DNA from 4 places in the Pseudaquabacterium inlustre genome. Region 1 is predicted to be linked to each of the others. Evidence: predicted binding sites of a transcription regulator. Region 1 holds the regulator's gene; each other region holds the start of a gene.
The links. Region 1 encodes FNR, which switches genes on or off when oxygen is low (the NO sensors DNR and NnrR bind a similar motif). Its sites were predicted from a motif close to TTGATNNNNATCAA; they were not measured.
Positions count from the first base shown of each region.

Region 1 (7,228 bases):
CACAAGGAGAAAAACACCATGGCAACGCATGCCGCAAGTGGTCACGAGAAGATCGAGACCAGCAACTTCCTGATGATCGTGCTGATCCTGCTCACCGTGGCGGTGGGCGGTCTGGTGGAGATCGTGCCGCTGTTCTTCCAGCGCTCGACCACCCAGCCGGTGGAGGGCCTGAAGCCCTACAACGCGCTGCAGCTGGCCGGCCGTGACGTGTACATCCGCGAGGGCTGCTACAACTGCCACTCGCAGATGATCCGTCCGTTCCGCGCCGAGACCCTGCGCTACGGCCCGTTCTCGGTGGCCGGCGAATTCGTCTACGACCACCCGTTCCAGTGGGGCAGCAAGCGCACCGGCCCCGACCTGCACCGCGTGGGCGGCAAGTACAGCGACGAGTGGCATCGCATCCACCTGAACAACCCGCGTGACGTGGTGCCCGAGTCGAACATGCCGGCCTATCCCTGGCTGACCTCGGCCACGGTCGACGCCGCCGGCATGGCGCCGCGCATGAAGGCCCTGCGCACGGTCGGCGTGCCCTACACCGACGACGAGATCGCCAAGGCGGCCGACGACGTCAAGGGCAAGACCGAGATGGAGGCGTTGATCGCCTACCTGCAGGTGCTGGGCACCGCCCGCAAGTGACATTCACCGGACGCTAACCATGGAACTGAACGCACTGCGCAGCGCGATGACGCTGATCTCGTTGCTCGTCTTCCTGGGCATCGTGGTCTGGGCCTGGAAGGGCCGCCGCCGCGACGCCTTCGATGCGGCAGCCCAGCTGCCCTTCGCCGACGACGAGACGCCTGAGCCTGCGCAGCGTTCGCAAGGAGCCAATCAATGAGCGACTTCATCAGTGGGGGCTGGTCGGTGTACGTGGCCGGCCTCACGATCCTCTCCCTGATCTTCTGCGTCTTCGTGCTGATCGTGGCCAGCAAGCGCAAGCCGATGGCTGACGACAACAGCACTGGCCACATCTGGGACGAAGACCTGAAGGAACTGAACAACCCGCTGCCGCGCTGGTGGATGTGGCTGTTCGTGATCACCGTGGTCTTCGCCGCGGCCTACCTCACGTTCTACCCGGGCCTGGGCTCCAACCCCGGCACCTTCAAGTGGAGCAGTGCGGGCCAGTGGGAGAACGAGCAGCAGAAGGCCCACGCCGCGATGGCGCCGGTCTACGACAAGTTCAAGGCCATGCCGGCCGCTGAACTGGCCAAGGACGCCCAGGCCATGGGCATCGGCGAGCGCCTGTTCGTCAACAACTGCGCGCAGTGCCACGGCTCGGACGCCCGCGGCAGCAAGGGCTTCCCGAACCTGACCGACGGCGACTGGCTGGGCGGCACCGGCCCCGAGTACATCGCCAAGACGGTGACCGAAGGCCGCCAGGGCATGATGCCCCCGATGGCCGCCGCCGTGGGCACGCCCGAAGACGTGAAGAACGTGGCCAACTACGTGCTCAGCCTGTCGGGCAGTCCGCACAACAACCTGGCCGCCCAGCTGGGCAAGCCCAAGTTCGCCGCCTGCGCCGCCTGCCACGGCCCGGACGGCAAGGGCAACCAGGCCATGGGTGCGCCGAACCTGACCGACAAGGTCTGGCTGCATGGCTGGGGTGAGGAGGCCGTCACCGCGATGGTCACTGCCGGCAAGACCAACGTCATGCCCAGCTTCCAGAAGCGCCTGACGCCCGAGCAGATCCATGTGCTCTCGGCCTATGTCTGGAACCTGTCGCAAGGCACCGCGGTCGCGGCCAAGTAAGCAGCGCAGCACCGCATGAGCGAGACCACCACCACCGCCCCGGGCCAACCAGCCGGGACCGATGACGCCGCCACGGCGGTGGTCTCGCTCTACGTCAAGCAGAAGAAGATCTATCCGCGCGCCGTCACGGGGCTGTTCGTCTCGTGGCGCTGGGCGCTGGTCTGGTTCACCCAGATCCTGTTCTATGGCGTGCCCTGGCTGAGCTGGAATTCGCGCCAGCTCGTGCTGTTCGACCTGGGCGCGCGGCGGTTCTACATCGGGCCGCTGGTGCTGTATCCGCAGGACTTCATCTTCCTGACGGCCATCCTGATCATCTCGGCCTACGCGCTGTTCCTGTTCACCGCGGTGGCGGGGCGCCTGTGGTGCGGCTATGCCTGCCCGCAGACCGTGTACACCGAAATCTACATGTGGATCGAGCGCAAGATCGAGGGCGACCGCATCGCCCGCATGCGTCTCGACGACGCGCCCTGGAGCTTCGACAAGCTCTGGCGCAAGACCGCCAAGCAGGCCGCCTGGATCATCCTGGGCCTGTGGACCGGCTTCACCTTCGTCGGCTACTTCACCCCCATCCGCACGCTGGCCGCCGAGGCCATGACGCTGGGCTTCGGGCCCTGGGAATGGTTCTGGGTGCTGTTCTACGGTTTCGCCACCTACGGCAACGCCGGCTTCATGCGCGAGCAGGTGTGCAAGTACATGTGCCCTTACGCGCGCTTCCAGAGCGCGATGTTCGACAAGGACACGCTGATCATCAGCTACGACACCGAGCGCGGCGAGCCGCGCGGTTCGCGCAGCAAGAAGGCCGACCCGCGCAAGCTGGGCATCGGCGACTGCATCGACTGCAACCTGTGCGTGCAGGTGTGCCCCACCGGCATCGACATCCGCAAGGGCCTGCAGTACGAGTGCATCGGCTGCGCCGCCTGCGTCGACGTGTGCGACGACGTGATGGGCAAGATGGGCTACGCCAAGGGGCTGGTGCGCTACGACACCCAGAACGGCCTGGCCCAGCACCTCTCGCCGGCGCAGAAGCTGCGCCGCATCTTCCGGCCGCGGGTGCTGGTCTACACCGCCATCCTGGGCCTGGTGATCGTGGCGCTGTTCGTCGCGCTGGCCTTACGCCACCCGTTCCGTGTGGATGTGGTGCGTGACCGCGCCTCGCTGGCGCGCATGGTCGAGGATGGCAAGATCGAGAACGTCTACCGCCTGCAGATCATGAACGCCACTGAGCATGCACAGCGCTACCGCATGGCCGTGCAGGGCCTGCCCGGCATCGCCATGGGGCCGGTGCCGCCGCTGTCGCTGGCGCCTGCCGAGGCGCGCTGGGTCACGCTGTCGGTGCAGATCCCGCCCGAGGCCGCGCAGAAGGCCGGTGCCGGCGCCCATCCGATCCAGTTCGAGATCGGCCTGATCGAAGCCAGCGCCGGCGGCCAGCCGGTGAACGGTGCGACGATCAGCGAGAAATCCACCTTTGTCGTGCCGCGCTGACGCGCAGCCACAGGAGACACGCCATGAGCGCTTCCAAGTCCCGAGCCCCCGCCGACGCCGCCCGCACACCCTGGTGGCGCACCGGTGTCATGTGGCTGGTGCTGGGCGGTCCGGCCACCGTGGTGGTGGCCAGCATCGCCACCGCCGTCGTGGCCTACCGCGGTGCCGACGAGGTGCTGGTGGATACCGCCTCGGCCCGCGCCGTGCCAGTCAAGCCGACCGGCAACACGCCGGCCATGCAGGCCCGCAACCACGCCGCCACCGCGGCACCGCGCTGACCGCGGCGGCGCAGCCCATGTCCACCGGGCGCTTCACCCTGCGGGCGCTGGCCATCCTGTGGCCGGCCTTCCTGATGGCCGGCGTGCTGGAAATGCTGGTGTTCGCGGTGGTCGATCCGGCCACACTGCACTGGTTCGGCGGTGCGCCAGTCGAGATCGCGCCAGCCGGTGTCTACACGCTGGCGTTCTTCGTGTTCTGGGGCGTCATCGCCACCGCCGGTGCGCTGACCCAATTGCTCCAGCAGTCGGCCGAAGAGGTCAATCGCGCCGAAGCCGCTGCCGCGCGTTCCCGCTGGCCGGCTTGAACGGCCGCAGTGGCGGCCGGTGCGCGGTGCGCCTCAGCAGGCCGCGCCGTTCACCAGGCTGTGCAGCTTGTCCTGGTCGATGATGCGGATCTGGCGCTGCTTCACTTCCAGGATGCCATCGTCCTGGAACTTGCTGAAGGTGCGGCTCACCGTCTCGAGCTTCAGGCCCAGGTAGCTGCCGATCTCCTCGCGCGTCATGCGCAGGATCAGCGCCGAGGCCGAGAAGCCGCGGGCCTTCAGGCGCTGCGTCAGGTTCAGCAGAAAGGCCGCCAAGCGCTCTTCCGCGCGCATGCTGCCCAGCAGCAGCATCACGCCATGGTCGCGCACGATCTCGCGGCTCATGATCTTGTGGAACTGGTGCTGCAGTTCGTTGAACTCGCGCGACAGATCCTCGAGCTGGCGGTAGGGGATCACGCAGACCTGCGAGTCCTCCAGCGCCACCGCGTCGCAGGTGTGGTTGTCGGTGCTGATGCCGTCCAGGCCCAGCAGTTCGCCAGCCATCTGGAAACCGGTGACCTGGTCACGGCCGTCTTCCGACGACACGCAGGTCTTGAAGAAGCCGGTGCGCACGGCGTAGAGCGACTGGAACTCGTCGCCGGCACGGAACAGCGTGTCGCCACGCTCCACGGTGCGGCGGGTGGCCACCAGGGTGTCCAGGCGGTCGAGGTTCTCGCGCGTCAGGCCCACCGGCAGGCACAGTTCGCGCAGGTTGCAACTAGAGCAGGCCACCTTGAAGGCATCGGGGCGGATCCGGTTGGCGTCGGCAGCGGTGTTCATGTCGGGCATTATGGGTTCGTCTTCGCGGTTGTCCTGGGTCAAGCCCCCAGGGGAGGGCTCGAATGTCGTCTGACCGGCCTCAAGAATGGGACCATTGTTTTCCCGGGGTGTAAAGCGCCACTTGAGCCAGATCAAGTCCATTCGCGGGGGCTGTCGGCACAGTGGCGAGCATGGATCAATCCGTCATCGATCAGGTGCCCGTGCTTACCGAGGCCATGCTGCGCCGCCTCGACCGCCCCGGCCCGCGTTACACGTCCTACCCGACCGCCGACCGCTTCGTCGAGGCGTTCGGCCCCGAAGCCTATGCCGGAGCGCTGGCCCAACGCGCGGCCGGTGCCACGGTGGGGGGTGTGGCGCCGCTGTCGCTGTACCTGCACATCCCGTTCTGCGAGTCGGTGTGCTACTACTGCGCCTGCAACAAGGTCATCACCAAGCACCACGAGCGGGCAGCCGAGTACCTGGAGGTGCTGGCCCAGGAAGTGGCGTTGAACGTGGCGGTGCTGGGCAAGGGGCAGGCGGTGTCGCAGCTGCACCTGGGCGGGGGCACGCCCACCTTCCTGAGCGACGACGAACTGTCGGGGCTGATGGCGATGCTGCGCGAGAACTTCCGCATCGCCCCGGGCGCCGAGGTGTCCATCGAGGTCGATCCGCGCACCGCCACGCCCGAGCGACTGAAGTTCTTCGCCTCGCTGGGCTTCAACCGGCTGAGCTTCGGAGTGCAGGACTTCGACGCCGCCGTGCAGCAGGCGGTGCACCGCGTGCAGTCCTACGAGTCGGTGCGCGACCTGATGCGGGCCGCGCGCGAGATGGGCTACGAGTCGATCAACGCCGATCTGATCTACGGCCTGCCCCGGCAGACGCCCGAGTCCTTCGCGCGCACCGTGGCACAGATCGCCGAACTGCGGCCCGACCGCATCGCGCTGTATGCCTATGCGCACCTGCCACAGCGGTTCAAGCCGCAACGCCGCATCATCGTGGAGCAGTTGCCGCCACCCGAGCACCGCATCCAGATGCTGGGCGGCGCCATCGCCGGCTTCATCGGCCACGGCTACACCTACATCGGCATGGACCATTTCGCGCTGCCCAGCGACTCGCTGGCCGCGGCCAAGCGCCAGGGGCGGCTGCACCGCAACTTCCAGGGTTACAGCACGCAGCCCGATTGCGACCTGATCGGCCTGGGCGTGTCGGCCATCGGGCGCATGGGGGTCACCTACAGCCAGAACGCCAAGACGCTGGACGAGTACTACGACGCGGTGCGCCAGGGCCAGTTCCCGATCGTGCGCGGTCTGGCGCTCACCCGCGACGACCTGGTGCGCCGTGCCGTGGTCATGGCGCTGATGTGCCAGGGCCGGGTGGAGTTCGAGTCGATCGAACTGGCCCACCTGATCAAGATGCGCGACTACTTCCGCACCGAGCTCGACGAACTCGCCGAACTGCAGGAGATGGGGCTGGTGACGCTGGAGCCCGATGCCGTGCAGGTCACCGCCACCGGGTGGTACTTCGTGCGCGCGGTGGCCATGGTGTTCGACAAGCACCTGCGCGCCGACAAGGTGCGCGAACGCTTCTCGCGCATCATCTGAGCCGCCGCAGCTTGCGCGGCGTCGCGTGCTGGTCATGAACCAGGCCCTGCTGCTCAGTGCGCTGCTGATGGGCCTGGCGGGCACGCCGCATTGCCTGGCGATGTGCGGCGCCGCCTGCGCCGCAGCCAGCGGTGGCGGGCGCGGCCTGCTGCCGTTTCACCTCGGCCGTCTGCTGGCCTATTCGGTAGCCGGGGCTGTCGCGGCCGCCAGTGTCGGCAGCCTGGCCGCGCTCGGGCAGGCGGTCGGGGCGCTGCGGCCGCTGTGGACCCTGGTGCACGTGGCGGCGCTGGGGCTCGGCCTGTACCTGCTGTGGCGAGGCGTGCAACCGGCCTGGATGGAGCGGCTGGGCAGCGCGCGTGGGCCGGCTGCGGTCGAGCACCGGGGCCAGTCGTGGCAGGTCGTGCGCTTACCGGCCCGGCGGTTCGGCGCGGGTCTGGCCTGGGTGGCCTGGCCGTGCGGGCTGTTGCAGTCGGCGCTGCTGGTGTCGTCGCTGGCCAACACCGCTTGGCAGGGCGCGCTGGTGATGGCGGTGTTTGCCGCGGCATCGGCCGCGGGCCTGGTGCTGGGCCCGGCCCTGTGGTGGCGGCTGTCGGGAGGGGCGGGGCGGCGCTGGCTGTCGCCGACGCTGGCGGTCCGGCTGGCGGGGGCGTCACTGGCGCTGGCGTCGGCCTGGGCGCTGGGACATGGCCTGTGGATGCGGGTGGCCGCCTGGTGCTTCAGTTGAATGGCGTCACGACGCGAGCCGGTTGCCGGTGTTCCGGGCTTGATCGCGGGTCGATCCGCCAAGAAAAACGCCCGGCACGGGCCGGGCGTTTCATGCAACAGATGGCGGCCACCAGGGCCGCCGAATCCGAAGCTGGATTACTTCTTGGCCGAAGCGGCGGCAGCCGGCTTCTCAGCCTTGGCGTCGGCCTTGGCAGCCGAAGCGGCGGCGGCGGGCTTCTCAGCCTTCTTCTCTTCCTTCTTGGCGTCAGCAGCGTAGGCGCCGGCGGTGGCGAAGGCGGCGGCGATCAGGGCGGCCAGGAGCTTGTTCATTTTTCAGTCCTTTCGAAAGTTTGAA
Region 1 covers NZ_JBBUTH010000004.1:588,211-595,438, forward strand. Annotated here, with positions in the region: gene ccoO (cytochrome-c oxidase, cbb3-type subunit II) at 19-636, shown strand; gene AACH10_RS10605 (cbb3-type cytochrome oxidase subunit 3) at 656-835, shown strand; gene ccoP (cytochrome-c oxidase, cbb3-type subunit III) at 832-1,746, shown strand; gene ccoG (cytochrome c oxidase accessory protein CcoG) at 1,762-3,228, shown strand; gene AACH10_RS10620 (hypothetical protein) at 3,252-3,506, shown strand; gene AACH10_RS10625 (hypothetical protein) at 3,524-3,811, shown strand; gene fnr (fumarate/nitrate reduction transcriptional regulator Fnr) at 3,845-4,588, opposite strand; gene hemN (oxygen-independent coproporphyrinogen III oxidase) at 4,759-6,168, shown strand; gene AACH10_RS10640 (urease accessory protein UreH domain-containing protein) at 6,203-6,892, shown strand; gene AACH10_RS10645 (hypothetical protein) at 7,030-7,203, opposite strand.

Region 2 (7,228 bases), on a different contig from region 1:
CAGTTCTGCACCAACCCCGGTGTCATCGTGCTGATCGACCAACTGCAGCCGGGCCTGGATGCCAAGGCGGTGAACGATGCCTTCGTGGCCCAGCTGGCCGAGGCGCTGAAGACGCAGAACCCGCACGCCATGCTCACGCAGGCCATGCGCGCCGGCTTCGAGGGCGGCGTGGCGCATTGGGCCGAGGCGGGGGCCAGCTTTCTGGTGCGCGAGCAGGCGGCCGCCGGCCAGCCGCCGCGCCCGGTACTGGCTCAGGTCAGCGCGCTGGACTTCAACGCCAGGGCTGCTCTGCGCGAAGAAGTCTTCGGCCCCAGCAGCCTGATCGTGCGCGCGGCCAGCGTGGCCCAGGCGCTGCAGGTGCTGCAGGCGGTGGGTGGCTCGCTCACCGTCACCGTGTGGGGTGCGCAGGCCGAGGGTGACGATGTGCGCGCCCTGGTGCGCGGCGCCATGGCCATCGCCGGCCGCGTGCTGTTTGCCGGCGTGCCCACTGGCGTGGCCGTGTCGGCCGGTCAGCAGCATGGCGGCCCCTGGCCCAGCAGCAGCCGGCCCGAGACCACCTCGGTGGGCGATGCCGCACTCGGCCGCTTTCTGCGCCCGGTGTGCCTGCAGGACGCGCCGGCGTGGCTCACGGCCCGTCAAGGCCAGCCGCTCTGATTCCCTGCCTGTCACACACGACAAGAACCTTCCGGAGACCCACATGACCCGTTCGATCCCCCGCCGCGGCGCCCTGGCGCTGGCCGCCATCCTGGCCCTGGCCGCACCGCTGGCCGCGCAGGCCCAGGACAAGTGGCCCAGCAAGCCGCTGCGCATCGTGGTGCCCTACCCGGCCGGGGGCTCGTCGGACATCATCGCCCGCGCCATCAGCCAGCCGCTCAGCGAGGCGCTGGGCCAGACCGTCATCGTCGACAACAAGCCCGGCGCCAACGGCAACACCGGCGCCGACGCGGTGGCCAAGGCCAACGACGGCCACACCGTGCTGCTGTGCGACATCGGCGCGCTGGCCATCTCGCCGTCGGTCTACACCAAGCTGCCGTTCGACCCCAGCAAGGACCTGAAGGGCATCACCATGCTGGCCTACTCACCGCACCTGCTGGTGGTGCACCCGTCGGTCAAGGCCAACAGCTTTGCCGAGCTGGTGGCGCTGTCGAAGAAGGAGCCGCTGAACATGGCCATCCCGGCCATCGGCAGCGCGGCCCATGTGGCGGCCGTGGCCGTGGCCCAGGCCAGCGGCGCGCGCTGGGAGTACGTGCCCTACAAGGGCGGCGCCCAGGCGATTGGCGACACCGTGGCCGGCCAGACGCAGGTGCTGATGAACGGCATGCTGGCCACGCTGCCGATGGTGAGCAACGGCAAGCTCAAGCTGCTGGGCGTGAGCAAGGGCACGCGCATGCCGCTGGTGGGCCAGGTGCCCACGCTGGCCGAGCAGGGCGTCAAGGGCTTCGAGTCGGGCACCTGGCAGGGCCTGATGGTGCCGGCCGGCATGCCCGCGGCCCAGGTGGCCAAGCTCAATGCCGAGCTGATCCGCATCATCCGCTCGCCGGCCGTGCGTGAGCGCCTGGTGAGTCAGGGCGCCGAGGTCAACACCATGAGCCCGGCCGAATTCACCAGCTTCTTCGACAAGGAGCGCAAGAAGTGGGCGGACGTGGTCAAGGCCGCCAACATCAAGGCAGATTGAGCTTGAGCCGCCCCCTGGTCCTGAACACCGGCCGCCTGCCGCCGGCCCTGATGCAGCAGCTGGCCGCGCAGTACGAACTGCAGGATCTGCTGGCCCTGCCCGATGAGGTGGCGCGCAACAACTGGCTGGCGCAGCATGGCGGGCGGGTGGATGCGGTCGTCACCTCGGCCGCCGTGGGCCTGAGCGAGGCCACGCTGCATGTGCTGCCCCATCTGCGCGTGATCTCGTCCTTCGGCGTGGGCCTGGACAAGCTGCCGGTGGCAGCCGCCAAGGCGCGCGGCGTGGCCGTGGGCTACACGCCCGATGTGCTGAACGACTGCGTGGCCGACCTGGCCTTCGCGCTGCTGCTGGACGTGGCGCGCTCGGTGAGTGCGGCCGACCGCTTCGTGCGTCGCGGCGACTGGCCGTGCGGACCCTTCGGCCTGACGCGCAAGGTGAGCGGCGCGCGCCTGGGCCTGGTGGGCCTGGGCCGCATCGGCCGCACCATCGCGCGGCGCGCGTCGGGCTTCGACATGGACATCCGCTACCACAGCCGCCGCCCGGTGGCCGATGTGGCCTGGCCGCACGCGCCGGTGCTGACCGAGCTGGCGCGCTGGGCCGACTACCTGGTGGTCATCACCGCCGGCGGGCCCGAGACGCGGCACCTGGTGAACGCCGAGGTGCTGGACGCGCTGGGCGCGGATGGCTTCCTGATCAACGTGGCGCGCGGCAGCGTGGTCGACGAGGCCGCATTGCTGGCCGCGCTGCAGCAGCGGCGCATCGCCGGCGCGGGGCTGGACGTGTACGAGCACGAGCCGAATGTGCCCGAGGCCTTCTTCGCGCTGGACAACGTGGTGCTGGCCCCGCACATGGCCAGCGGCACGCGCGAGACGCGCCAGGCCATGGCCGACCGCGTGGCCGAGAACCTGGCGGCGTTCTACGCCACGGGCACCTTGATCAGCGCGGCCTGATCATCCCGGTGGCCGCCGCCGCGCGGCCATCTCGGCGCCCATGGCCGGCCAGTCGGCCTCGGGCATGGCCTGGCGGGCGGCCGGGAACACCAGGCCATCCTCCAGCGCCAGGTGGCCGTCGGGGCCCTGGTGGCGGTCGATGAAGGCGCGGGCGTCGTCCACCCAGCCGGGTGCGGGCTCGGCGCCGTCGCGCAGCGCCTGCAGCGCCGGGCCCAGGCGCGACCACAGATCGCGGAACAGCGCATGGTCGGCCAGCAGGCGCGCGGCCGCGGCCTGCAGCGCGGGGTCGGCGCTGGCCTGCAGACGGGGCACCAGGTGCCGTTCCTCGTCGAGGTGGTGCTGCGGCGCGGCGATCTCGAAATAACGCCACACATCGGCGGCGGCGCTGCGCGAGGCCTCGTCGGCACCGTTCTGGTGCCAGTGCGCCAGCAGGCGGCCCAGCAGCGCCAGCGTGCGCGCCACGCGTTCATGGCAGGCCGTCAGCATCTCGAAAGGCTGCTCGAAGCCGACCCCCGGCGCCGCGTGGCCGGGGGCGGTGATGCGGTGCAGGCGGCTCATCGGCGGCATTGTCGCCTTCGCCGCTTGATCCAACGCAACCCGGGGGGCGTGGCGCTCGCCGACAGTTCGCCCATCGGGACGTCGGCCGCCAGCTCATCCAAGGAGATGCCGGGCGGCGTCCACCGCCACCCGCCACCGAACCCGACCGACGCATGGAACCCCGCTACGCTGCACCTCTTGGCGCACCTGTGCTGCGCGAGGCCGCCGGCATCCGGCTGCCAGGCGATCCCGCTGCCGCGTTGCGCACCGTGTCCAACAAGTCTTCCGCCACCGTCCCGGCCGATGCCGAAGTCTGGCGCGCACTGCTGGGCGGCGCGCCACTGTCCGATGCCGAGATCGGCGCGCTGGAGGCCCTGGCCCTGGCGCGGCCCGTGCCGGCCGGCCAAGGCGTGCTCAGCCGCAGCGAGGCCGCCGACACCCTGGTGGCGCTGCGCAGCGGCGAGGTGGCGCTGGGCTTCCGCACGGCCGACGGCACCTTCCGCACCGAGCGCATCGTGCGCGGCCCGGCCTGGCTGGACCTCAGCTCGGCCTGGACCGGCGAGCCGCATGTGATGGACGCCCAGGCCCTGGGCCCGGCCCAGGTGATCGAGCTGCCGCGCGCCGCGCTGGCGGCGCGACTGGCCGTGCATCCGGGGCTGGCGCAGCGCGTCATCGAAGGCCTGGCCCGCGAGGTGCAGGCCCTGGCCACCAACACGCACGAGCTGATGCACAAGGACGCGCCGGCCCGCCTGGCGCAGTGGCTGCACCAGCGTTGCGAGCCGGTGGATGCCAGCGGCCAGCAGGCGGTGGTGCGGCTGCACGAGCGCAAGCGCGATGTGGCCTCGCAGCTGGCCATCACGCCCGAAACCCTGTCGCGGCTGATGCGCAACTTCACCCGCCAGGGCGTGATCGAGGTCAGCGGCTACCTGGTGCGCGTGCTCGACACCGCGGCACTGGGCCGCCTGGCCCAGGCCTGATCCGCCGGCAGCGGCACCCCGGCCGCCGTTCCGCCGCGCGGCGGAACTTGAACCGGTTCAAGGTGGCCGCGCCGCCCGGCTGCCTAGAATCCAGGCCATGCGCCTGAGCCCCGCCCGCCACACCATCACCTGGACCGCCATGCTGGCGGTGCTGTTGGTGGCGCTGGGCCCCTTGCTGGCGCTGGCGCGCGGCGGCGTGCCCCCGGTCACCTGGACCGAGGTGTGCTCGGCCCAGGGCTCGCGCTGGGTGGCGATGGCCGACGGCGCTGCGGCCGTGTCCACCCCGGACGCCGACCCCGCGGCCGCCCCCGGCCTGCCCGGCGGCATGACCCACGCGCTGCAGCACTGCCCGTGGTGCGCGCTGCAGCACCAGGCGACGGCCCTGCCGCCGCCGGACCACGTGCTGCGGGTGGCGGCGCCGTTCACGGCCGCGCCACCGCCGGCCTTCCTGCGTGCCCCCCGCACGCTGCATGCCTGGGCGCCCGCCCAGGCGCGGGCACCGCCCGCCGGCGCCACGCGCGCCCTCTGCTGACCCCCCTTTTTCTCTGAACACCGCGCGCAGGCGGGGTTTGGCGGTGCTGCCCGCGGGCGGCACGCCAGGCCCGGCCTGACCCCGCCGCCCCGAGCCCGCCCGGCCGGCCCCCTGCCGTGCCCGCGCGCCGGCCGGCCGGCGTGCCTGCGCGCCAGACCGAGCTGACCGTCATGACCTCCCGTTCCCTGCTTCACCCCGTGCTGGCCCTGGCCGGCCTGGCGCTTCTGCCCGCCGCCCAGGCACAAACCGCCGTCGCCGCTGCGGCCGCCTCTGCAGCCTCTGCCACCGCCGAACCGGCCTTCGACATCGGCCGCGTCACCATCACCGGCCTGCGCCGCGGGCCCCTGTCCAGCCGCAGCCTGCTCACCTCGGTGGACGTGCTGCACGCCGATGTGCTGGCCGAGCAGTCGGTGCAGGCCACCTGGGAGCTGTTCACGCTGGCGCCGGGGGCGCTGCTGACTCATTTCAACCAGGGCACCACCTCGGGCAAGGTGGCTATGCGCGGCTTCAATGGCGAGGGCAATGTCAACGCCGTCAAGCTGCTGGTCGACGGCATCCCGTCCAACAGCAACGACGGCAACATGCCGTTCCTGGATGCCGTGTTCCCGCTGGAACTGCAGGCCATCGAGATCGTGCGCGGCACCAACGACGCGCGCCACGGCCTGCACAGCATCGCCGGCAACATCGACCTGGTCACGCGGCGCGGCGGCAACGGCACGCAGGCCCGCCTGGGACTGGGCGCGTTCAACAGCCAGGACCTGCAGCTGGCGCACGCCGTGGAGGTGGCGGCCGGCGGCGGCACGCTGCAGCAGAACTACTTCATCGGCCACAAGCGCACCGACGGCTGGCGCGATCACTCGGATTCGCGCAAGACCACGCTGGCCGCCCAGATCGGCTGGAAGACAGCCGGCCTGCGGATGGGCGTGAGCGCGCGCCACTTCACGCACGATGCGCAGGAGCCGGGCTACCTGACCGATGCCGAGGCCTACAGCGCGCCGCGCAGCTCGCTGCCGGTGTCGGCCACCGATGGTGGTGAGCGCCGCGCCGACCAGCTGGCCGGCCACCTGGACTGGCAGGGCAGTGACGGCCGCGGCGGCACCGTGGACGCCGCGCTGCGCCTGTACCTGAACCGCTTTGCCGACACGCGCTGGGTGCGCTTCTCGGCCGCCGCCTCGCAGCAGGAGCGCGTGGCCGACGAGACCCACACCGGCCTGCGCGCCACCATCAGCTGGCGCCCCGGCGCCGCGCTGCGCCAGGGCCTGCACGGCCTGGCCATCGAAGGCGGGCTGGACCATGAGCACCAGGACGACCGCAGCCTGCGCTACCTCAGCACCCTGCGCGTGCGCACCAGCCAGACCCGCGACCAGGCCTGGACGCTGGACATCACCGGCGCCTATGTGCAGGCCGTGGTGCAGCCCAGCGCCACGCTGAAGCTGGTGCCGGGCTGGCGCGTGGAGCACATCGGCGGCCACTTCGAGAACCGGCTCAGCGGCGCCACCGCCCAGGCCAATGACTTCGGCCTGATCCAGCAGCCCAAGTTCAGCGCCGTGTGGACGCCGCACGGTGATGCCAGCCTGTATGCCAACTGGGGCCGCACCTTCCAGGTCGGCGTGGGCTCGGGCACGTTCAAGATCCCGCCGCGCGTGGCCGACCTGAAGCCCTCCACCAACACCGGCTGGGAGCTGGGCGGCACCTGGCGCCCGGCCGCGTGGATCGACGGCCGCCTGGCCGGCTGGCAGCAGACCGCCACAGACGAGGTGGCGCGTCGCCTCAACGACCCCAGCGGTGACTCCGACAACCTGGGCGCCACGCGCCGCCGCGGCATCGACCTGCAGCTGGGCCTGCGCCCGGCCGACACGCTGGACGGCTGGCTGGCACTCACCTGGCAGAAGGGCGTGATCGTCACCCCCGACCCCAATGCCCCGGCCACCGCGGGCAAGGAGATCGACCACGTGCCGCGCCGCCTGCTCAACGGTGGTGTGGACTGGCGGCCGCTGGCGGGCTGGAAGTTCACGGCCAGCGTGCAGGGCCAGGGCGCCTACCACCTGACCAACACCAACACCACCGGCCGCTACGGCGCCTACACCGTGCTGAACCTGGGCGCCACCTGGGACGTGGTGAAGCAGACCGCGCGCGCGCTGCGCCTGGAAGCCCAGCTGCGCAATGCCACCGACCGCGCCACCGAGTACGTGTGGCACGACGGCACGCAGGCGCTGCACTCGCCGGGCGCGCCGCGTGCGCTGTACGTCGGCGTGAGCGCCAGCCTGTGAACCGCGCCCGCCGGCTGTGGCTGGCCGTGCACCGCTGGCTGGGCCTGGTGCTCGGCCTGTGGTTCGTGCTGCTGGGCCTGACCGGCAGCGCGCTGGTGTTCTACCGCGGGCTGGACGAATGGGCCGATCCGCGCCTGGCCGCGCGCCCCGGCGTGGCGGCCTCGCCGCCGCTGGAGGCCGTGTACCAGGCGCTGCGCACGGCGCATCCGCAGCGCGGCATGTCCTGGCGCATCGAGCTGCCGCGCGAGCCCGGCGAGCCGATCACCGCGCGCCATCTGGCACCGGTG
Region 2 covers NZ_JBBUTH010000001.1:727,193-734,420, reverse strand. Annotated here, with positions in the region: gene AACH10_RS03220 (aldehyde dehydrogenase (NADP(+))) at 1-654, shown strand, start outside; gene AACH10_RS03215 (Bug family tripartite tricarboxylate transporter substrate binding protein) at 698-1,675, shown strand; gene AACH10_RS03210 (2-hydroxyacid dehydrogenase) at 1,726-2,625, shown strand; gene AACH10_RS03205 (hemerythrin domain-containing protein) at 2,626-3,183, opposite strand; gene AACH10_RS03200 (Crp/Fnr family transcriptional regulator) at 3,336-4,139, shown strand; gene AACH10_RS03195 (DUF2946 family protein) at 4,237-4,671, shown strand; gene AACH10_RS03190 (TonB-dependent receptor) at 4,842-6,941, shown strand; gene AACH10_RS03185 (PepSY-associated TM helix domain-containing protein) at 6,938-7,228, shown strand, end outside.
Region 2: AACH10_RS03205 (hemerythrin domain-containing protein) is a predicted target of FNR. The motif match lies at 3,208-3,221, and genes of this name have one in related genera.

Region 3 (7,228 bases), on a different contig from region 1:
CCTGCGCGTCGACCAGCTGGCCGGCGAGGGCGCGCGCACCCGGCGCCTGCTGCTGCGCGGCCTGAGCTATGCCATCGTCGACGAGGCCGACAGCGTGCTGGTCGACGAAGCGCGCACGCCGCTGATCATCTCGGCCCCGGCCGGCGACGGCGGCGAGGCCGAGCTGGCGCGCCAGGGCATGGTGCTGGCCGCCGCGCTGGTGCAGGACGAGGACTTCCGGCTGGCGCTGGACACGCGCATCGTCCACCTCACCGAGGCCGGCCGCCGCAGCGTGGCGCGTATCAGCGCGCCCTGGGGTGGCCCGTGGGCCGGCAAGCTGCGGCGCGAGGAGCTGGCGGTGCAGGCGCTCACCGCGCAGCACCTGTTCCACCGCGACCAGCACTACCTGGTGCGCGACGACCAGGTGCAGATCGTCGACGAGTACACCGGCCGCGTGATGGCCGACCGCAGCTGGGAGCGCGGCCTGCACCAGATGATCGAGGCCAAGGAAGGCTGCACCGTCACCGCGCCCAAGGCGCCGCTGGCGCGCATCAGCTACCAGCGCTTCTTCCGCCGCTACCTGCGCCTGTCAGGCATGACCGGCACGGCCGAAGAGGTGCGCGGCGAGCTGGGTGCCGTGTACGGCCTGCCCGTGGTGCGCGTGCCCACGCACCGCCCGTCGCGCCGGCAGATCCGGCCCGAGCGCGTGCTGCGCAGCGCCGATGCCAAGTGGCAGGCCATCGCCCAGCGCGTGGCCGAGCTGCACGCGCGCGGCGCGCCGGTGCTGCTGGGCACGCCCTCGGTGGCGGCGTCCGAGCGCGCGGCGGCGGCGCTGGCTGCACGCGGCCTGCCGTATCAACTGCTCAGCGCCAAGCAGGACGCCGACGAGGCCGCCGTGGTGGCCGCCGCGGGTCAGCCGGGCCGCATCACCATCGCCACCAACATGGCCGGCCGCGGCACCGACATCGCGCTGGCGCCCGAGGCGTTGGCGCTCGGCGGCCTGCACGTCATCCTGTCGGAGCGGCACGATTCCGGCCGCATCGACCGCCAGCTGGCCGGCCGGTGCGCGCGCCAGGGCGACCCCGGCGTGTTCGAGGCCGTGCTGTCGCTGGACGACGAACTGCTGCACCAGCTGGGCCAGCGCACGCCGCTGGCGCGCCTGGCCACCCACCTGCGCCGGGCTGCCGGCGATGACGCCGGCCCGCTGGCCGTGTGGCTGATCCGCCTGGCCCAACACCGCGTGGAGCAGGCGCATTCCCGCGTGCGTCAGGCCCTGCTGAAATCCGACCGCCAGGTCAGCCGCCTGCTGGCCTTCTCAGGACGACCCGAATGAGCTTCCGCCCCACCGCTTCCCTGTCCCTGTCGCTCCCTCTGCTGCTGGCCCTGGCCGCCGCTTCTGCGCACGCCCAGACCCGCCCGGCCCTGGTGCCGCTGCCGCCCGCGCCGCCACCGCTCAACGCCGAGGGCCAGCCGGTGGCCGCGCCTGCCACGCCGCTGCCGGCACCGGCCCCCACGCCGCGCCCGCGTGGCGCAGCCGGCGGCGGCCACGACTGCATGGTCGAGCCCTCGCTGGTGGTCAGCGTGGGCAGCCCGGTGGACGGTGTGCTCGAGGCCGTGCTGGCCGAGCGCGGCGACACCGTGCGCCGCGGCCAGCGCCTGGCTCAGCTGCAGGCCGGCGTGGAGGCGGCGGCGGTCGATCTGTCGGAAGCCCGCGTGCAGTACGGCCGGCGCAAGGTGGCGCGCAACGAGGGTCTGTTCCAGAAGCAGCTGATCTCGGCCCAGGACAAGGACGAGATGGAGACCGAGGCCCGCGTGCACGAGGAGGAGCTCAAGCGCGACCGCGAGGCGCTGAAGCTGCGCAGCATCGTCAGCCCGCTGGACGGCGTGGTGGTGGAGCGCAAGCTGGGCGGCGGTGACCTGGTGCGTTCGGACAAATCGGTGGTGATGAAACTGGCCCAGCTCGACCCGCTGCACGTGGAGGTGGTGCTGCCCGCCGAGCAGTACGGCAACGTGCGCGTGGGCATGAATGGCCGCGTGAGCCTGGCGCCGTATGTGAGCGGCATGCATCAGGCCCGCGTGACCGTGGTCGACCGTGTGATCGACGCCGCCAGCGGCACCTTCGGCGTGCGCCTGCAACTCGACAACCCCGGCTACAAGATCCCTGCCGGCATCCGCTGCAGCGTGCGATTGGGGGGGTGAGGGCGAACCGTGCGCCCCCGCGACCTCAGAACTTGCGCACCTCGATGCGGTACTTCTGCAGCGCGTAGCCCAGCTGCCGCGGGGTGACGCGCAGCAGCCGTGCGGCCTTGGCCTGCACCCAGCCGCATTGCTCCATGGCCCAGATCAGGCGCTCGCGCTCGCCTTCGGGCGGCTCCTGCGAGGCGCTGCGCGCACCGGGCGCGGTGGGCAGGCGCTGCGTGGGGCCGATGCGGGTGACGGTGTCGCCGCCGTCCTCATCGGCATCGTCGTCGTCCACGCCGTGCGCACCGAACGGCACCGCCGGGCCGCTGGGGAACGCGTGGCCACCGCCAGGGCCGGGGCCCGGTTCATGGCTGCCGGCCTGCGCGTGCCCGTGGCCCGGCCCCTCCACCGCCGCCACGGCATCGGCCTTGTCGACGAAGTGCAGCGTCTGGGTCAGGCAGCGGTTCTGCCGGCAGGGGAACGCGAAGTCGCGGATCAGGTCGCCCTGCACCATGGTGGCGGTGCGCTCCACGCAGTTCTCCAGCTCGCGCACGTTGCCGGGCCAGTAGCAGCTGGTCAGCACCTTCATGCCTTCGGGCGTGATCTTCAGGTTGCGCCGGTTCTCCTTGTTGAAGCGGTCGAGGAAGTGGGCCACCAGCGGCGGGATGTCGGCGCGCCGCTCGCGCAGCGGCGGCAGGAAGATGCTGACCACGTTGATGCGGTAGTACAGGTCGGCGCGGTACTCGCCGCGCTTGACCATGCGCTCCAGGTCGCGGTTGGTGGCGCAGATCAGGCGCACATCCACCTTCACCGCCCGGCTGCCGCCCACGCGCTCGAACTCGCGCTCCTGCAGCACGCGCAGCAGCTTGGCCTGGAAGGCCGGCGAGATGTCGCCGATCTCGTCGAGGAACAGCGTGCCGCCGTTGGCCAGCTCGAAGCGGCCCTTGCGCTCGCCGGCCGCGCCGGTGAAGGCGCCCTTCTCATGGCCGAACAGCTCGCTTTCCAGCAGGCTCTCGGTCAGTGCGGCGCAGTTCACCTTGATGAAGGGCGCGTCCTTGCGCGGGCTCAGGTAGTGGATGGCGCGGGCGATGGCCTCCTTGCCGGTACCGCTCTCGCCGCGCAGCAGCACGGTGGCGCGGCTGGGCGCGGCCTGGTGCACCTCCACGAACACCTGCTGCATCGGCTTGCTCTCGCCGATCACGTTGTCCAGCGTGCGCCCGCGCGGCTCGCGGGCCAGGGCTTTCTGCAGCCGCGTGGCCTCTTGCTGCAGGCGCTGGTGCTCGTCGCGCACGGCGCCGTGCAGGGCCACGGCCTGGGCCAGCAGTGTGGCGGCCATGGTCAGGATGCGCTGGTCGTCCGACAGGCGTGCGCCGCCGCTGACCTCGCGCTGCGCGGCCAGCACGCCCACCACGGCGCGGTCGGTCTTCATCGGCACCACGATGAAGCCCAGCATGTGCTCGGGGTCGTGCGCACCGAAGGCGCCGGTGCGGTCGATGAACTCGGGCGCCTGGGCCACATCGGGCACGGTGACCGGCATGCCACTGGCGTACACGCGGCCGATCACGCCCTCGCCGTACTGCCACTGGCCGCGCGCGGCCTGCTCATGGGTCAGGCCCACGGCGCTGTGCACCTTGAGGTGCACGTCGCCATCCTCGCCCGGCATCACGATCATCGCGCGCGGCAGTTCCAGGTGCGCGGTCAGCACGTTCAAGGCCGCGCGGAAGGTGCGCGTGATGTCCAGCGAGGCGCCGAGGATGCGGCAGATCTCGTAGACCGTGATCAGCTCGACATGCGAGCGTTCGTTCATCGGACCGCGACTCAGCATCGTGCACCTCCAGCAGACCTCACCCGATGCCGGTGCACCGTGTGTTGCCCTTGTGTCAACCATGCATCGTTGTCGGGCGACCTGCCTGAGATGCGGTGCATGACGGGTCTCAAGGTGCAAGAAGCGAGCCCAGGGAGAACCCTGATCTTGGGGGCCGCCGCGCCGGTGTCTGTCACTTGATGCAGATCAAGTCCGGGCCGTCGGGCCGGCGTGGTCGAGGGCTACCACTCGGTCGGTGCGGCCACCAGGCGCGTCACCGGCTCGCCGCCCAGCAGGTGCTTCTCGAACACCTCCACCACGTCGTCGGGGGTCACGCGCTGGTAGAGCACGCCTTCGGGGTAGACCAGCACGTTGGCGCCGCCATCGCAGGGGCCCAGGCAGCCTGAATAGGTGATGGCCACCTGGTCGTAGGCATTGCGCTTCTGCAGCTCGGCCCAGAAGGCCTGCAGCAGCGGCGAGGCGCCCTTGGCCGCGCACGAGCCGCGCGGATGGCCGGGCGGGCGCTGCTGGCTGCACACGAAGACATGGCGGGTGGGACGGGGCATGGGGGAACCTCTGGAAATGCTCAGGCCGCGCTGCGCGCGGCGATCAGGCGCCGCAGCTCGGCCACGTGCTGCGCCTCTTCGGCCGCGAACTCGCCGGCCAGGCGGCGCGTCTCGGGGTCGCGCGTGGTGGCCGACACGGCGGCGTAATAGGCGTGGCCACGCTGCTCGCTGTCGAGCGCCAGCTTCAGCGCGGCGGTGCCGTCGAGAAAGCCATCGACGCCGGCCCAGTCGGCGGTCTCGGGGGCGATGCCGTCGGGCCACTGGTACTCGTCGTCGCGCAGCGCCGGCAAGGTGCGGAAGCCGCCGCGCGCCTGGGCCTCAGCCAGGTGCAGGCGCGAGAAGTGCGCCATGCGGGCGAAGAAGTCCTTCAGCGCACGGTTGCCTTCGGTGTGCATGGCCGCCGACAGTTCTTCGTAGCGGCGGGCGGCTTCGCGCTCCAGCGCGATGGCATGGGCCAGAAAGGTCTCGACGTCCACGCAGCTCACCCGAACTTGAACAGGATGCCGTAGCCGCCGCGCGGGTATTCCCACGCCACGTTGCTGTGCTCGGTGCAGATCACGCGGCAGCTGCCGCATTCCAGGCAGCCGTCGGTGATCAGTGTGACCGTGCGGTTGCCCTCGGCCTTGTAGCAGCTGGCCGGGCACACGAAGGTGCAGGCCTGGCTCTGGCAGTCGTTGCTGCACACCGCCGGGTTCTTGATCTGGATGTGCGGCCGACCGTGGTCGACCTTGTAGCGGTTCTGGAAGAGCTTCTCTTCCACGTTCACGGCAGCCACGGCGCTCATCGCACGGCCCTCCAGATTTTGAAAGCGTCAGACATCAGGCCACCCAGACGGCGGGCGGATTTGAAACTGCCGAAGATCTCGCGTTCCTTGGTCTTCTTGTCCACGCCGTCCACGGTGAACATGGTCTGCGCGGCGCGGTTCAGCAGCGTGGGGTAGGTGGTGAAGAACTGCGGGCTGGTGTGCAGCACCTCGGGCAGGTCGCGGTACTTCTTCAGGTCCTTCATCACGAAGCTCTCGTCCAGCGCCTTCTTGTAGGCCGAGAGCGTCTTCGCGGTCAGTGGCTGGTTGGCGGCCTTGGCGGCGATCACCGTCTCCGCGGCCAGCCGGCCGGTGGTCATGGCCAGGTTGCTGCCCTCGCGGTGCGCGGCGTTGACGAAGCCACCCGAGTCGCCCACGATCATCCAGCCCTCGCCGTAGATCTGCGGCACCGCGTGGAAGCCGCCCTCGGGGATCAGGTGCGCGGCGTATTCCTTCATCTCGCCACCCTCGATCAGCGGCGCGATGCTGGGGTGCTTCTTCAGCTTCTCGAGCAGCGCGTAAGGGGCGGTGCGGTTCGGGTTGGCCTTGAAGTCGCTGAGCATGCAGCCCACGCCGATGGTCAGCGAATCCTTGTTGGTGTAGAGGAAGCCGGTACCCACCATGCCTTCGGTCACCGAGCCCATCATCTCGATGACCACGCCTTCTTCCTCACCGATGTTGAAGCGCGCCTGGATGGTCTCTTCGGGCATGAAGAGGATTTCCTTGACCGCCAGCGCCACGTTCTTGGCCTGGATCTCGCCGTGGAAGCCGGCCTTGCGCGCCAGCGTGCTGTTCACGCCGTCGGCCAGCACCACCACGTCGGCGTACACCTCGCCGCCCAGGCGGTCGCAGCGCACGCCGATGCAACGGTTGCCGTCCATCAGCAGCTCTTCCACCGTGGTCTCGCAGATCAGCAGGGCGCCGGCCTCTCGCACCTTGGCGCTGAACCACTTGTCGAACTGCGCGCGGATGATGGTGTAGCGGTTGTACGGCGGCTTGTTGTAGTCGTCGCTGCGGTAGTGGGTGCCGACGAAGCTGGTGTCGTCCAGCATCCACATGCGCTGCTCGATGATGTGCCGCTCCAGCGGCGCGTCATCGCGGAAGTCGGGGATGATCTTCTCCAGCGCATTGGCGTACAGGATGGCGCCCTGCACGTTCTTGCTGCCGGGGTACTCGCCACGCTCGATCTGCAGCACCTTCAGGCCGGCCTTGGCCAGGGTGTAGGTGGCGGCGTTGCCCGAGGGGCCGGCGCCGACCACGATGGCGTCGAAGTGTTCCTTGGCCATGGATGTTCTCCTCAGTAGTTAGGCGACCTTGCGGATGCGCTTGTCGAGGTGCGTGCGGAAGGCGTGCGTGAGGGCCGGCAGCACCTGCATCGCATTGCCCACGATGCCGTGGTGAGCGAAGTCGAAGATCGGCGCGTTGGGGTCGGTGTTGATCGCGACGATGATGTCGCTGCTCTCCATGCCCACGCGGTGCTGGATGGCGCCGCTGACGCCGGCGGCGATGTACAGCTTGGGCCGCACGGTCTTGCCGGTCTGGCCCACCTGGCGCTCGGCCTCCAGCCAGCCGGCCTGGGTGACGGCGCGGGTGGCGCCCACCTCGGCACCCAGCACGCGGGCCAGGTCCCACACCAGCTTGCAGTTGTCGGCGTTCTTCAGGCCCTTGCCGGCGGTGACGATGATGTCGGCATAGGCCAGGTTCACCGTGTTGCGCGTGGCATCCGGAATGAACTCGAGCAGCTTGGTGACGATGTCGGTCTCCACCATGCCGAGGTTCATCGTGATGATGTCGCCGGTGCGGCTCTCGTCACGGCGCGGCATGGCGGCGGTGCGCGGGCGCATCGTGGCCATCTGCGGCCGGTAGGCCAGCGTCATGATCGTGCACAGCAGGCTG
Region 3 covers NZ_JBBUTH010000010.1:482,573-489,800, forward strand. Annotated here, with positions in the region: gene AACH10_RS22275 (preprotein translocase subunit SecA) at 1-1,312, shown strand, start outside; gene AACH10_RS22280 (efflux RND transporter periplasmic adaptor subunit) at 1,309-2,178, shown strand; gene nifA (nif-specific transcriptional activator NifA) at 2,204-3,967, opposite strand; gene AACH10_RS22290 ((2Fe-2S) ferredoxin domain-containing protein) at 4,207-4,530, opposite strand; gene AACH10_RS22295 (ferritin-like domain-containing protein) at 4,551-5,015, opposite strand; gene AACH10_RS22300 (ferredoxin family protein) at 5,012-5,314, opposite strand; gene AACH10_RS22305 (FAD-dependent monooxygenase) at 5,311-6,618, opposite strand; gene AACH10_RS22310 (electron transfer flavoprotein subunit alpha/FixB family protein) at 6,637-7,228, opposite strand, start outside.
Region 3: nifA (nif-specific transcriptional activator NifA) is a predicted target of FNR. The motif match lies at 4,162-4,175, and genes of this name have one in related genera.

Region 4 (7,228 bases), on a different contig from region 1:
ATGTCCTTCGACGCGACGCTCCAAGTGTCGAATCAGCGATCCGGCCCCGAACTCCGAGGCAGCAATGACCACATCCAATGGGCTGCGGCCAGTGACGTACACCAGACCTGCCAGTGTTAGAACGCCAACCAACAGCGCGCCCAGCGCGACCCGGATCAAAGGTCTTACGACGTGCCGCATAAGATCAGCCGTACCCTGACGACGCGCCACCCACGAACACCCTCAACTCCCCCGCCCCGAACGCCGTCCAGTCCTCGCCGCGCGTGAGTGGCTGGGTGGCCACGATGGCCACGCGGTCGCCGGGCGAAGTCAGTGCGCCGAAGTCCACGCTCAGGTCCTCGTCGGCCAGGTGGGCTGCGCCGAAGGGGTGCTTGCGTTCCAGCCAGTGCAGGTGGGTGCTGCAATGCGCCCACAGCGCCTGGCCGTTGCCCAGCAGGCAGTTGAAGGTGCCGTGGCGCGCCGGCTGGGGCAGCAGTTCGGCCAGCGTGTGGGTCAGTTCATCGACCGTGGGCACGCTGGCGTGGGCCTTGGCCAGTTCCTGCATCAGCCAGCAGAACGCGCGCTCGCTGTCGGTGTCGCCCACGGGGCGAAAGCTGCCGTGCAGCCGGGGGTTGAAGTCCTTCAGGTCGCCGTTGTGGGCGAACACCCAGTAGCGGCCCCACAGCTCGCGCACGAAGGGGTGCGTGTTCTGCAGCCGCACTTGGCCCTGCGTGGCCTTGCGGATGTGGGCGATGACATGGCTGCTCTTGATCGGGTAGCGCTTGACGAGGTCGGCCACCGGCGAGTGCAGCGCGCTCTCGGGGTCGACGAACAGGCGCACGCCCTTGTCCTCGAAGAAGGCGATGCCGAAGCCGTCCTTGTGTTCGGTGGCGCGCGTGGCCAGGCCGGCGAACGAGAACATCACGTCGGTGGGCGTGTTCGCGTTCATGCCCATCAGCTGACACATCGCGGCACGCTCCTCGCGGGTTCGGTTCAGAGGCCCGGCACGAACAGCTTGGCGATGCCGCGCAGGCTGACCAGGTTGCCCGGGTTGCCGGTCTCTTCCAGCACGCCGGCCATGCGGCGCAGGATGCGCGCGCTCTTGTTGGCGCGCCAGATCAGCAGGTCGGCCAGCCAGGGGTGGTTGTTGACCCGGTTGGCGCGCTCGTAGAGGTCGAAACGCGGCTTCAGCGCAGCCAGGCTGTGCTCGTAGGCCTGGCGCACGAGGGTGTCGATGGCGGCCTCGGCCGCGGCTGCACCGCGGTCGCCCAGCAGGGCTTCGGCGGCCAGCAGGCCGGTCTCCATGGCCTTGCCGATGCCCTCGCCGGTGAAAGCATAGGTGCTGCCGGCGGCCTCGCCTGTGACCAGCAGGCCGGGCCGGCTCCAGCGCGCGCCTTCCAGCGAGCAGCGCAGCGGTGCGCCTTTCAGCTCGCCCACCACGGTGCCGCCGGCCATCAGCTGCGCGGCATGCGGGTGCACCTCGGTGAAGGCCTGGAACAGCTCGCGCAGGTTCACGTCCTGCATCGAGCCCTTGCCGTCGGCGGCCTGGTCATGGCTGTGGGCCAGGCCCACGCCGATGTTGAACACGCCGTCGCGGCACGGAAAGATCCAGCCGTAGCCCTTGCGCAGGCGCTTGTGCCACACCACCTCCAGCGCGCGGATGCGCGGGGCCATGGCCTCGTTCTTCACATAGCCGCGCAGCGCGATGCCGCTGGGCGTGTGGCGCTCGCACACGCCGGCGGCTTGCAGGGCCTTGGGAGCGGCGCCGGTGGCCAGCACCACCCAGCGGGCACGGATGTCGTGCGCCTGGGCACCGCCCGGGGCCTTCAGGCGCGCACCGGCCACGCGGGCGCCATCGCCTTCGCCGTCCAGCAGCGGTGCCTCGAAGCGCCAGGGCGCGAAGAAGCGCACGCCGGCACGCTCGGCCGCACGCTGCAGGATGTGGTCGAGCTGGCGGCGCGGCAGCACGGCCAGGCGGCCGGGCACATCGACACGGCCGCCGCGCGGGCCGATGCAGCCCACATGCGCCACCGGCTGGGCCAGGGCCATCACCTCGTCGTGCACGCCCAGGCGCTGCAGCGCGTGGTGGGCATCGGGGATCAGGCCGTCGCCGCAGATCTTGTCGCGCGGAAAGGGGTGCTGATCGACCTGCACCACGTCCACTCCATGCCGGGCCAGCCATTGCGCACAGGCGCTGCCGGCGGGACCGGCGCCCACCACCAGCACATCGCAGCGCGCGGGCAGCAGGGGCGTGGGGACGGTCATGGTGCGTGTCGGGGTGCTGAAGCGGCGCGCCGCCAGGGGCGTGCCGGGTGAAAGGTGCGCGATTGTAGGCAGGCCGCCACGGCTTGACCGGCATCAACGCCGGCCCGCCGGCGCAGTGCCACAGTGGGCTCAAGGAGAGATGACATGAGCACCCATCTGAACGGCCAGGACAAGACAGCGCTGCATGCGGCACTGGCCGCGCGGCGCACGCAGATCGAAGCCCAACAGCGCAGCCACCTGGCTGGCCAGACCCGCGTGGAGCATGCCCGCGAGGTGCTGCTGCAGGACGGCGACGACGCGCCACAACGCGACGCCGACCGCGAGGTGGACCTGGCCATCTCGGACCGCGAGGTGGTGGAACTGGCCGCCATCGACGCCGCCCTGGCCCGCTTGGCGAGCGGCCACTACGGCCTGTGCAGCGACTGCGACGGCGAGATCCCGCTCGCGCGCCTGAAGCTGGAGCCGCAGGCCCTGCGCTGCGTGGCCTGCGAGACCCAGCGCGAGCGCCTGCGGCCGCGCACCGCGTCGATGTAGGCCGGCCGCCCGTCGCACACGCCGTCTTCCCTTTCGACTTTCATTCCACTTTGCCAACCCGGCGCCCGCGTTGCGGCGCCGACACCGGAGAACCGTCATGTCCCTGTTCCACGCCGTCGTCTGGCTCGACCACCACCAGGCCCAGATCCTCCAGTTCGACGCCGAGCATGTCGAGGCGCAGAAGGTCAAGGCCAGCAGCCGCCACACCCGCACGCACGGCAGCGGCGTGCGCACCGAGCACGAGTTCTTCGGCCATGTGTGCGACGCGCTGTCCGGCATCACCGAGGTGCTGGTGACGGGCTCGAACAGCGCGATGGCCGACTTCCGCCACTACGTCGAGAAGCACCGCGCGCCGGTGGGCAAGCAGATCGTCGGCTACGAGCCGGTGGACCACCCCACCGAGAACCAGCTGATCGCCGAGGCGCGCAAGTACTTCGTCAAGTACGACCGCATGAACGGCACGCCCACGCCGATGTGAGCCCGGTCCGCGCGTCCCGCGCGGGCTGAAACGAACAAGGGCGCCCCGCGGGGCGCCCTTGTTCATGGTGCGGCCGGAGCGGCCGCCGCGCGATCAGGCCGCCTTGACCTTCAGGCGCCAGGCGTGCAGCAGCGGCTCGGTGTAGCCGCTGGGCTGCTCCTTGCCCTTGAACACCAGGTCCAGCGCGGCCTGGAAGGCGGCGCCGTTCGGGTTGGCCACCAGGCTCTTGTAGGCCTTGTCGTCGGCGTTCTGGCCGTCCACCTTGGCGGCCATGCGCGCGAAGCTGTCGCGCACCTGGGCTTCGGTGACGACGCCGTGGTGCAGCCAGTTGGCCACGTGCTGGCTGCTGATGCGCAGCGTGGCGCGGTCTTCCATCAGGCCGATGTCGTTGATGTCGGGCACCTTGGAGCAGCCCACGCCCTGGTCGACCCAGCGCACCACGTAGCCCAGGATGCCCTGGATGTTGTTGTCGATCTCCTGCTGCTTCTCGGCCTCGCTCCACCGGGCCTCGGCCACCACGGGGATGGTCAGCAGGTCGGTCAGCAGCTTGTCGGTGATGGCGGCATTGCCGGCGTCGCCGCTGGCCTCGATGGCCTGCTGCACCTCGGCCACTTTCACCTGGTGGTAGTGCAGCGCGTGCAGCGTGGCGGCGGTGGGGCTGGGTGTCCAGGCGGTGTTGGCGCCGGCCTTGGGGTGGCCGATCTTCTGCTTGAGCATCTCGGCCATCAGGTCGGGCATGGCCCACATGCCCTTGCCGATCTGGGCGCGGCCGCGCAGGCCGCACTGCAGGCCGATCAGCACGTTGCGGCGCTCGTAGGCGGCAATCCAGGCGCTGCCCTTGATGTCGCCCTTGCGCATCATCGGGCCGGCCAGCATGGCGGTGTGCATCTCGTCGCCGGTGCGGTCGAGGAAGCCGGTGTTGATGAAGGCCACACGGCTGCTGGCGGCGGCGATGCAGGCCTTCAGGTTGACGCTGGTGCGGCGCTCCTCGTCCATGATGCCCAGCTTCACGGTGCTGTCGGGCAGGCCCAGCAGCTGCTCGACACGGCCGAACAGCTCGCTGGCGAAGGCCACCTCGGCCGGGCCGTGCATCTTGGGCTTGACGATGTAGACGCTGCCCGTGCGGCTGTTGCGGATGCCCGCAGTGCCCAGACCCTTCAGGTCGTGCAGCGCGATGGCGGTGGTGATCACCGCGTCCATGATGCCCTCGGGGATCTCGCCGCCGCCGGCCAGCAGGATGGCCGGGTTGGTCATCAGGTGGCCCACGTTGCGCACGAACATCAGGCTGCGGCCGTGCAGGCGCACGTTCTCGCCGCGGGGGCCGTGGTACATGCGGTCCAGGTTGAGGCCGCGCGTGAAGGTCTTGCCGCCCTTGCTGACCTCCTCGGTCAGCGTGCCGCGCAGGATGCCCAGCCAGTTGCGGTAGCCCAGCAGCTTGTCTTCGGCGTCCACCGCGGCCACCGAGTCTTCCAGGTCGAGGATGGTGGACAGCGCCGACTCCAGCACCAGGTCGGCCACGCCGGCGGCGTCGCTCTGGCCGATGGGCGTGCCGCGGTCGATGCGGATGTCCAGATGCAGGCCGTTGTGCTGCAGCAGCACCGACGAGGGCGAGGCCGCATCGCCCTGGAAGCCGACGAACTGCGTGGCGTCCTTCAGGCCGGTGACATGGCCGCTGCTGAGCGTGACATGCAGCGCGCCGTCGTGCACCGTGTAGCGCGTTGCCTGGGCGTGGCTGCCCTCGGCCAGCGGGGCGCTGTCGTCCAGCACCTGGCGGGCGAAGGCGATGACCTTGGCGCCACGCACCGGGTTGTAGGCGCCGGCGCGCTCGGCGCCGCCCTCTTCACCGATGGCGTCGGTGCCGTACAGCGCGTCGTACAGGCTGCCCCAGCGGGCGTTGGCGGCGTTCAGCGCGTAGCGGGCGTTCAAGATCGGCACCACCAGCTGCGGGCCGGCCTGGGTGGCCAGCTCGGCGTCGACATTGGCGGTGGTCACGGTGAAGTCGGCCGGCACCGGCTGCAGGTAGCCGATGCGCTCCAGCTGGGCGCGGTAGGCCGGCATGTCGGTGATCGGGCCGGGGTGGGCGCGGTGCCAGGCGTCCATCTCGGTCTGCAGGCGGTCGCGCTCGGCCAGCAGCGCGGCGTTCTTGGGCGCCAGCTCGTGGGCGATGGCGTCGAAGCCGGCCCAGAAGGCCGCACGGTCCACCCCGGTGCCGGGCAGCACCTCGGTGTCGATGAACTGGGCCAGCGGGGTGGCCACTTGCAGGCGATGGATCGTGGTGCGTGCGGTCATGGGGTCAGCTCCTCAGCGTGACGGGGAAGTGTGGAAAACGGAAGTCAGCGGGCCGGAAAGAAGCCCAGCACGTCGCGCAGGCTGCGGCCGATGCGCGTGGGCTCGCAGTCCAGCTGCTCCAGCGGTGCATCGGCGCGGTTGACCCACAGCGTGTGGAAGCCGAACCAGGTGGCGCCGATGGCGTCCCAGCCGTTGCTGGAGACGAACAGGATCTTTCTCGCGGGCAGGGCCAGCGCGTCGCAGCCCAGCTGGTAGACGCGCGGATCGGTCTTGAAGCAGCGCACCGCGTCGGCCGACAGCACCGGGTCGAGCCAGTCGCCGAAGCCGGCGCTCTTCACGGCCACCGCCAGCATCTCGCGGTCGCCATTGCTCAGGATGCCGGCGCGCACCCCGCGTTCGCGCAGCGTGCGCAGCACCTCGCCGTTCTCGGGGAAGGCCGAGAGATGGCGGTACTCGTTCATCAGCCGGTCTTCGGCCGCGCGGCCCAGCGGCAGCTGCAGTTGCTGGGCACAGAAACGCAGCGCCGCGCGGGTGATGTCCCAGAACGGCCGGTAGCGCCCGCTCATGCTCAGCAGCCGGGTGTACTCGATCTGCTTGTCGCGCCAGGCCTGGGCCAGCGCCGCGCCCTGGCCGGCAAACAGCTGCTCGGCCGCCAGCGCCACGCTGTACACGTCGAACAGCGTGCCGTAGGCGTCGAACAGCACGGCGTCGGGCGTGTGGGCGGCGGTGGCAGGCAGCTTGTCCATCGTGGCCCGAACTCTATTCCGAACCTGAGCACCGATTAAGCAGATGAAAGTTCTTGGATTGATGACTTGATTGAATGCAATCAACCGCGTGGTTTCGCGATTGATTCGTGACTTGCGAGTGTGTAATCTGCGCCCGTGGACCGACTAAAGCAGATCGAATCGTTCGTGGCGGTGGCCACCAAGGGCAGCCTGACCGCCGCCGCCCAGGCCGCCGAGGTGGCGCCCGCCGTCATCGGCCGGCGCATTGACGCGCTGGAAGAGCGCCTGGGGGTCAAGCTGCTGGTGCGCACCACGCGGCGCATCACCCTCACCCACGAGGGCAGCGCGTTCCTGGAGGATTGCCAGCGCATCCTGTCGGACATCGCCAATGCCGAGGCCAGCGTCACCGCCGGCGGCGTGAAAGCCAGCGGCCACCTGCGCATCACCGCGCCGGCCGGCTTCGGCCGCCGCCATGTGGCCACGCTGGTGCCGGGCTTTCTGGCCCAGCACCCCGACGTGAGCCTGTCGCTGAACCTGTCGGACCGCGTCGTCGACATCGTCAACGAGGGCTTCGACGTGGCGGTGCGCGTGGGCGACATGCCCGACTCCAGCCTGGTCAGCGTGCGCCTGGCTGACAACCGGCGCCTGTGCGTGGCCGCGCCCGGCTACCTGGCACGCGCCGGCATGCCGGCCACGCCGACCGATCTGGCGCGCCACCAGTGCCTGACGCTCAGCAGCGACGCCAGCCAGACGCGCGGCTGGGCCTTCACGGTCGATGGCGAGGTGCAGCACCTGCGCCCCGGCGGCCGGCTGGACTGCAGCGACGGCCAGGTGCTGCACGCCTGGTGCCTGCAGGGCCTGGGCATCGCGTGGCGCAGCACCTGGGAGGTGGAAGCCGACCTGGCCAGCGGCGCGCTGGTGGCCCTGCTGGACGACTTCGCCTCGCCACCCAACGGCA
Region 4 covers NZ_JBBUTH010000008.1:122,227-129,454, forward strand. Annotated here, with positions in the region: gene AACH10_RS15145 (class II glutamine amidotransferase) at 185-946, opposite strand; gene AACH10_RS15150 (NAD(P)/FAD-dependent oxidoreductase) at 973-2,244, opposite strand; gene AACH10_RS15155 (TraR/DksA family transcriptional regulator) at 2,389-2,778, shown strand; gene AACH10_RS15160 (hypothetical protein) at 2,876-3,256, shown strand; gene AACH10_RS15165 (malate synthase G) at 3,350-5,545, opposite strand; gene AACH10_RS15170 (haloacid dehalogenase type II) at 5,590-6,291, opposite strand; gene AACH10_RS15175 (LysR family transcriptional regulator) at 6,427-7,228, shown strand, end outside.
Region 4: AACH10_RS15155 (TraR/DksA family transcriptional regulator) is a predicted target of FNR. The motif match lies at 2,328-2,341, and genes of this name have one in related genera.